DNA from 2 places in the Ferrimonas sp. YIN67 genome. Region 1 is predicted to be linked to the other one. Evidence: predicted binding sites of a transcription regulator. Region 1 holds the regulator's gene; the other holds the start of a gene.
What was found. The regulator sigma-54, encoded in region 1, starts transcription at its own class of promoters, with help from an activator protein. The targets are predictions, from matches to a motif close to GTTGGCACGNNNNTNGNNT.
Positions count from the first base shown of each region.

Region 2: the regulator sigma-54 is predicted to act here: its motif matches at 2,817-2,835, upstream of AC2D8U_RS08420 (DUF2884 family protein).

Region 1 covers NZ_JBXVVJ010000006.1:253,972-258,114, reverse strand. The annotation lists gene lptA (lipopolysaccharide transport periplasmic protein LptA) at 1-333, shown strand, start outside; gene lptB (LPS export ABC transporter ATP-binding protein) at 330-1,061, shown strand; gene AC2D8U_RS14330 (RNA polymerase factor sigma-54) at 1,120-2,589, shown strand; gene hpf (ribosome hibernation promoting factor) at 2,614-2,901, shown strand; gene ptsN (PTS IIA-like nitrogen regulatory protein PtsN) at 2,901-3,347, shown strand; gene rapZ (RNase adapter RapZ) at 3,344-4,143, shown strand, end outside.
Region 2 covers NZ_JBXVVJ010000003.1:272,910-277,052, forward strand. The annotation lists gene AC2D8U_RS08415 (LysR family transcriptional regulator) at 925-1,866, opposite strand; gene AC2D8U_RS08420 (DUF2884 family protein) at 1,974-2,780, opposite strand; gene glsB (glutaminase B) at 2,980-3,891, opposite strand; gene AC2D8U_RS08430 (YggL family protein) at 3,891-4,143, opposite strand, start outside.

The DNA.
Region 1 (4,143 bases):
CTTGAGTCCAGCGAAGACAAGAGCCGCCAAATCATGATCGCCACGGGTCAGCCGGCCACCTATCAGCAGGTGATGGATAACGGCCTGCTGGCCAAGGCCCAAGCCAACGAGATCCGTTACAACATCAATACCCAGCTGCTGACCATGACGGGCAATGCCCAATTGAGTCAGGAGGGCAGCCTGGTACGGGGCGAAACCATCAGTTACAACGCGCGCCTGCAACAGCTGACGGCCCAAGGCAGTAAAGAGGAACAGATCACCACCATCTTTATGCCTCAGACTCCCGAGGAACAGGAAGCAGTGGAAGAGACCGAAGCGGAGCCGCAGCCATGAGTGGATCCGTACTGAAAGCGGAACAACTGGCCAAGAGCTACAACGGCCGCCAGGTGGTAAAGAGCGTCGGACTGGAGGTGAAAACCGGCCAGATTGTTGGCCTGTTGGGACCCAACGGCGCCGGCAAAACCACCACCTTCTACATGGTGGTGGGCCTGGTGCAAAACGACAAGGGGCGGATCAGCATCGATGATGAGGAGATCACCCTGCTGCCGATGCACTCTCGGGCCCGCAAGGGGATCGGCTACCTGCCTCAGGAGTCCTCCATCTTCCGCAAACTCAGCGTTTTCGACAACCTGATGGCGGTGCTGCAGACCCGCAAGGACCTGAGCAAGGCTCAGCGCCTGGAGAAGCTGGAGCAGTTGCTGGAGGAGTTCAACATCACCCATATTCGTGACAGCCTGGGGATGAGCCTGTCCGGCGGCGAACGTCGCCGAGTGGAGATCGCTCGCGCCCTGGCGGCCGATCCCCAGTTCATTTTGCTGGATGAACCCTTCGCCGGGGTCGACCCCATCTCGGTGATCGACATTAAGAAAATTATCCAGCATCTGAAACTGCGTGGACTGGGCGTCTTGATCACCGACCACAATGTGAGGGAAACTTTGGACGTTTGCGAATATGCTTATATCGTCAGTCATGGTGAAATGATTGCTCAGGGCGCACCGGAAGACGTCCTCAATAACAAACTGGTACGCTCCGTTTATCTGGGCGATCAGTTCAAACTCTAACGGATCCCGCTGGCCCATACCGGGATCCCAGAGTCGTACAACAAGGATCGGGCACTGAATGAAGACCTCTCTTCAGCTAAAGCTGGGACAACAGCTCACTATGACACCCCAGTTGCAGCAGGCGATCCGTCTGTTGCAACTGTCGACACTGGATCTGCAACAGGAGATCCAGGAAGCGCTGGAGTCCAACCCCCTGCTGGAGCAAACCGACGAGTTTGAGTCCGAACCCGGGGAAAACCATCAGGATGTCAGCGCATCCGACGAAAATGGCGACAGCAGCAAACCGGAAGCCTCCGAGATGGAGACCGGCGAAGCCATGGGCCAGACCGAGATGACCGACGACCTGCCGCTGGACAGTACCTGGGACGATGTCTACAGCGCTGCACCGGCCAGCCCGGCCGGTCCCGTCCGGGACGATGACGACAGCTTCTACCAGGGGGAAACCAGCGTCGATCTGCAAAGCCATCTGATCTGGCAGATGGAGCTGACCCCGATGACCGACAGGGATCGGGCCATCGCGACCACGGCCATCGACGCCATCGACGAACACGGCTACCTGACCATCAGTGCCGAAGAGATCCTCGAGGCCCAGGGCGCCGAAGATCTGGAGCTGGATGAAATCATGGCCGTGCTCAAGCGGGTCCAACAGTTCGATCCGGTCGGCTGCTGCGCCCAGGATCTCACGGACTGCCTGCTGATCCAGCTCGCTCAGTTCGATGAAACGACGCCCTGGAAAGCAGAGGCCATCAACCTGCTTCAGGAACATATGGATCTTCTTGCCAATCGGGACTTTCGCACCCTGCTGCGGCGCACTAGACTCAAAGAAGATGAGTTAAGGGCCGCTATGGAACTGATCCAATCGCTCAATCCCCGTCCCGGCAGCGCCATCGCCCCCAGCGATAGCCAGTACGTGATCCCGGACGTATCTGTCAGCAAGAAGCAGGGCCGCTGGGTTGTCGAACTCAATCCGGATTCCGTGCCGAAACTGCGCATCAACGAGCAATACGCCGCCCTGTCCAAGGGAGCGCGTAACAATGGTGACAGCCAGTTTGTCCGCGGCCACCTGCAGGATGCCAAATGGTTTATCAAGAGCCTGGAGAGCCGCAACGAGACCCTGATGAAAGTGGCCAACTGCATCGTCCAATACCAGCAAGGCTTCCTTGAATATGGTGATGAGGCGATGAAACCCATGGTGCTCAACGACGTCGCCGAGGCAGTGGAGATGCACGAATCCACCATCAGCCGGGTGACCACCCAGAAGTACATGCATACCCCGCGTGGGATCTACGAACTGAAATATTTCTTCTCCAGCCATGTCAGTACCGACGGCGGTGGTGAATGCTCCTCCACCGCTATCCGGGCCCTGATCAAAAAGCTGGTGGCCGCCGAGAGCCCGAAGAAGCCTCTCAGCGACAGCAAGATGGCACAGCTTCTCGCGGAGCAGGGGATCCAGGTTGCGCGGCGTACCATCGCCAAGTACCGGGAAGCCCTCTCCATCCCCCCCTCGAACCAGCGCAAAGTGCTCTAAGCACACCGCAACGGAGGTTAACCTATGCAGATCAATCTTACCGGGCACCACGTCGAAGTCACCGAAGCCTTGCGAGACTATGTGCATGAAAAGTTTGAGCGATTGCAACGCCATTTCGATCACATCAACAACGTTCATGTCATACTCAATGTCCAGAAGCTTCAGCAAATCGCCGAAGCCAAGCTGCATCTCAACGGGGGAGAGGTGTTTGCCACCCATGAGCATGAGAACATGTACGCAGCCATCGACGGCCTGGTGGACAAGCTGGATCGTCAAGTCATTAAACATAAAGAGAAAATTTCCAGGCACTAATGGAAATCAATGAACTACTCTCGCCGGAGCGCACCCGTTGCGTTGCCCCCGGCCTCAGCAAAAAACGGGCACTGGAGATGATCAGCGAGCTGGCATCTTCTCAGTGCCCGGAGTTGCCCCAACACGAGCTGTTTGAAAGCCTGATGGCCCGGGAAAAGATGGGCAGTACCGGGATTGGAAAAGGGATCGCCCTGCCCCATGGGCGCCTGGGCCGGATCAAAAATCCCGTGGCTGTCCTGCTTAAGTGCAACGAGCCGATAGAATTCGATTCCATCGATCAACAGCCGGTTGATCTGCTGTTTGCCCTGTTTGTCCCAGAGAACGAACACCAGGCCCATCTGGATACCTTGCGCGCTATTGCCGGCAAACTCAGCCAGAAGGAGCTGTGTCGAGCAATGCGTAAAACCGATGATAATCAACACCTGTACGAGTTGCTCATCCAGTGAAACTGATTATTCTGTCCGGGCGTTCCGGAGCCGGCAAGACCGTCGCATTGCGGGTCATGGAAGATCTCGGCTATTACTGCGTCGATAACCTCCCCCTGGAACTCCTGCCACAGCTGCTGCGCAGTCAGATGGGACAGAATGAGGAGATCGCGGTCAGCCTGGATATCCGCAACCTGCCCTATGAGAAGCTGGATATTCCCCGCCTGCGGGCCATGCTGGATGAACAGATCGAGGTCCAGATCTTCTTCCTCGATGCCAACGATGAACATCTGCTCAAACGTTACAGTGAAACCCGGCGCATGCACCCCCTGTCCCGGGATGGCAAGCCCCTGGCCGATGCCATTGCCGAGGAGCGTCGACTGTTGGCCCCCCTGGCACAAGACTGCGACCACCATATCCTCACCGACAACCTCTCTGTGTATCAGCTCTCCGACGAGATCCGCTCTCGCCTGTTCGGTCAGATCGATCAACCCATGCTGCTGGTATTTGAATCCTTTGGCTTTAAGCATGGCATGCCCAAGCAGGCGGATTACGTCTTTGATGTCCGTTTCCTGCCCAATCCCCACTGGGAGCCAGAGCTGCGTCCACTGACTGGCCAAGACAAGCCGGTCGCCGACTTTTTCCTGCGTCACGGCAGCGTCGAACGTTTTATCGATCACACCGAACGCTTCCTGCTTAACTGGCTCCCCATGCTGGAGCGCAACAACCGTGCCTACCTGACTGTCGCCATTGGCTGCACCGGAGGCCAGCACCGCAGTGTCTACATCGCCGAAACCCTTGCACAACGCTTTGCCCA
Region 2 (4,143 bases), on a different contig from region 1:
TCACTCCCAGCATCTGTGATTCCCACAAGTGTACGGCGCTATGAGCTATCCTGCCTGGCAGCTTTGCCTCACAAGCCAAGCCTGTTTAATGTAAAAGCTTCTAATGCTTAATATTTTCCCTGTACAAGATCGTAATAAGGGAGACAGACCAAAGCGGCAAGCCCACCACTGATCTTGTCCAGCGCCATTCCCTTGAGACTAGGACGCCCATAATTCCGCACCGTGACTCACTGCCACCGGGCATACTGGATCCGTCGGCGAATGATCAAGTCAGCGAGACCATACACCTCGATAATCGTGACAAACAGGGAATAATGGCCGAGCTACCCGCCGCGTTACCGCAATAACTCAAAGGGATCCAAGCGGCACTCACACAGTGACAATCGAAAGCAAAAAAAATGGAGGACCTAAGGTCCTCCAATTTTTTTTGTTTTTCGAGCATGATTATTTTTTTCACCGCGGCTCGTCGCCAGTGTCCAGGTTTACGATCTTGATGTCGCATCTCTCCTGGTAATGCTCCAGCAATCTTAACGTTGCATGGGGTACGGAGCGTGTCTTCTTTCTAAAAAGGACCCCGGCATATACCGGGGCTTAAAGTCCAGATGATGGTTCAAAACCATCCAGGCAATTGGCCCACTGAACCAAGGTGTCCAGCGTCCAAATACCCTGTCAAACGCTGCAGACCGGCTTGCTTTACCAGAGGGGTCAATTCCGCTAATGCATCACCATCGTTCGACGGGTGCCATTCTATCCGGTTCGTTCCCCCAGGCAAGCGAAGCCTGAAGTGAAGTTTACATCCTTATAACTAAAAGCTTTAACCGACAGCCCCTGAAAGGGAATAAAAAAACCTTTATATTCATGCCGTTGGTGGGTTTTGCCCGATCTTCATAGAGTCATTGTTCAATATCGCGAACAATGATTCTTTCACTTGTGACTCTTACTGCTGCTTATCGTACTCAGATCCCAGCGCTTGCTGTCGCCAAAGTGGGCACGGACAAAGTCGACGAAGGCTCGCACCTTGGGCGGCAAGTGCTGTCGACGGGGATAAACCGCCTGCAGGGCCAGCTGATGATTGAGCCCCCAGTCAGGCAATAACTGAACCAAAGAACCGCTTTGCAGCTCCTCTTCCAGCAAGTAGGTAGCCAGATAGACAATACCCAACCCCTGCTTGGCTGCGTCTTTTAATGCCGGAGCATCATCGACCCGGTAGTTGCCTTGGACCCGGATCTCACAATTCTCGTCACCACGGACAAACTCCCATACCTGGTGCTGATACCACTCGCTCTTGTAAACCAGGCAGTTGTGCTCGGCCAACTGCTCCGGATGATAGGGCACGCCATGTTTGGCCAGGTAATCCGGGGAGGCCACCAGGGCAAACTTACAGTTCATCACCGGCCGCGCCACCATGCCCAGAGGCAGCTGCTCTGACATGGTCAGCAGCAGATCCAAACCCTCGCTCACTACGTCAACCTTGTGATCCAGGAAGCTGATCTCCAGCTCCAGTTCCGGATGCTCGGCCATAAACTTAGGGATCAGCGGCATCAAGTGCAAAGAGCCGAACGCCTGGGTGATGCCGACGCGCAGCACACCGCGGATCTCCCGTTGCAGGCTCTGAACACTCGCCACGGCCTGATCCAGGTCTTTCAACAGACCCTCACCATGGCTATAGAGCAGTTCACCACTCTCGGTCAGGCTTAAGGATCGGGTGGTGCGCTGGACTAACTGCACCCCCAAATGCTGCTCAAGCTGGCTGATCTGGCTACTGACTTTTGATTTAGAAATACCCAATTTGCGGGCTGCCGCAGAGAAGCCCTGTGCCCTTACCACATGGGTAAAGATCACGATTGGTTCTAATAACTCACGCATATTCGTATATTCCTTTTGACCCGGGCATTATTGAACCCGTTAACGGCACAAAAGAAAAGCGGCGATACCACTCATCGCCGCTATCTTCTCGATCTTTTCTATAAAAGTTAGCGTAACCAGGCCAGATCTGGGTCTCCCTGGACGACAACATCCATTCCGTTGAGCTCGGGGATCATCCGCTGCAGCTTCCCCTCCAGCTCATCCAGGACCATCCAATCCTCGCACATCGCCTCGGCGCGACGCTCAATCGCCTCCGCCTGACTCTCCACCCGTGCTTCCAGACGCTCCCCCATCTGCTCCATGGAGCGGCCAAAACTCTCCATCTTCTGCTCGAAGCTGTCACCACTGTTATCCACCAGGGCACGGCCTAAAAACATCAGGACATTCCCCACGGATCCCGTAACCGCCCGCTCCAGCTCTTCGCTGAGCGCCTCCCCCATCTGGTCATCGAGGTTGTCCAAAGATTCGCTGTTGAGACGGTAGCCACCTCGTTCGGTCACCATGGATTGATTCACCTTTTTGCGCACCGAGCCCATGATCTCACCAGTCCTGTCATCCACTCCCAGAGCCGCCAACTCGGTGAAGACCTCATCCAATGCCTCGGCCGCCAACCCCAGAGCCTCATCGACCACTCCAACCAGTTGCTGGGCATTGTTGATCATCTGCAACTGGTACATGTCCAGATGCGCCCTCTGCTGGGGATTGAGGCTGATCTCCTTACCCGATACCCATAAGCGGCTGTCCTCGTAGCGGTACAGCTCACCATCGACATCGCTGATCAGCAGGCGCTGGGCGTCCACCTCGATACTGTGCTGCAGCGTCACATCACACTGAGCACCGCTTAGGCTCAATTCGTTGGCCGGGGAGCTAATACAAACCAATAACAGCGCAGCAGGCAGGAGAGAGCGAAACATGACGATGATCCTTATGAGACTGAGTTAGCAACATAAAGGCAAATGCCATGCCAAGGCAACAACGCCCCCTGTCATGGGGCTTCAGCCCTGGAGAAACGGGATAAAGTCGTCAACTTGACCGAAGGTTAGCGAAATCGGTCACTGCCGGGACCAAGATTTGGGGATGCGGGGCGCAGCCCTGTGCCCCACCCTACTGGCATTAGAAGATCGAACGGCCCAGTCGCTTGCCGAGTTGCTCCAGCATGGCGACCCCGGCCACCGAATTACCGCTGGCGTCCAGCTCCGGCGACCAGACACAGACGCTCATCTCGCCGGGCATCACAGCGACGATCCCGCCACCGACACCACTCTTGCCCGGTAAGCCAACCCGATAGGCAAACTCCCCCGAACCGTCGTACAGGCCCGAGGTCGCCAACAGGGCATTAACCTGGCGATTCTGCTTCTCGGACAAGCGGTTTTTCATATCCAGGCCGCTGCCCTTGTTACTCAGGAAGAAGAAGGCCCGGGCCAGATCGGCACAGCTCATGCGAATGGCACAGTGGCTGAAATAGGTTTGCAGCACGGTATCCACATCGTTGTCGAAGTTGCCAAAGGATTTCATCAGGTAGGCGATCGCCGCATTGCGCGCCGAGTGCTGATATTCAGACGCCGCCACCAGCTTGTCGGAAACGATATGGGGGTTGCCCGACATCTCCCGCACCATCTCCAGCATCCGCATCTTGGGGGCACTGAGCCGTGACTGAAGCATGTCCGTGATCACCAGGGCACCGGCATTGATAAAGGGATTTCGCGGCATCCCCCTTTCAAACTCCAGCTGAACCAGTGAGTTAAATGGATTCCCCGAGGGCTCCTTGCCCACACGACGCCACAGCTCTGGCTCATCGTACAACCCCATGGCCAGCACCAGGGCAAACACCTTGGAGATACTCTGGATGGAGAAGGCTTCCTCGAAGTCACCGGCTCCGACCACACCGCTATGGGTACAGACAGCGATGCCCAGCTTGGAGCTGGGCACCTTGGCCAGTTCGGGGATGTAATCGGCAACCTTGCCACCTCCCAGCAGAGGGGCCGCATCGGCGACCACCTCCAATAACAGGCGCTGGGTTGGCATCAGCCCCACCAGATATCGTACAGCTCGGTCACCTTGACGTCGGAAACCGGCTGCTTGGCAAAAAATGCCTCGACGGCCTGACGATTGTCCTCGGTGCACTTGCCGATCTGCTGGGTGCAGATCAAGCCTTCCCAGGCCTTGTGACCGCTGCCGGAAAAGCCCAGCTTGGCAGGTTCAACCACTTCATCGATAAACTGGTCGACAATGGCGTCGATCTGCTCTTCGCTTACTTCCGGGTTGAACGTCCAGAAC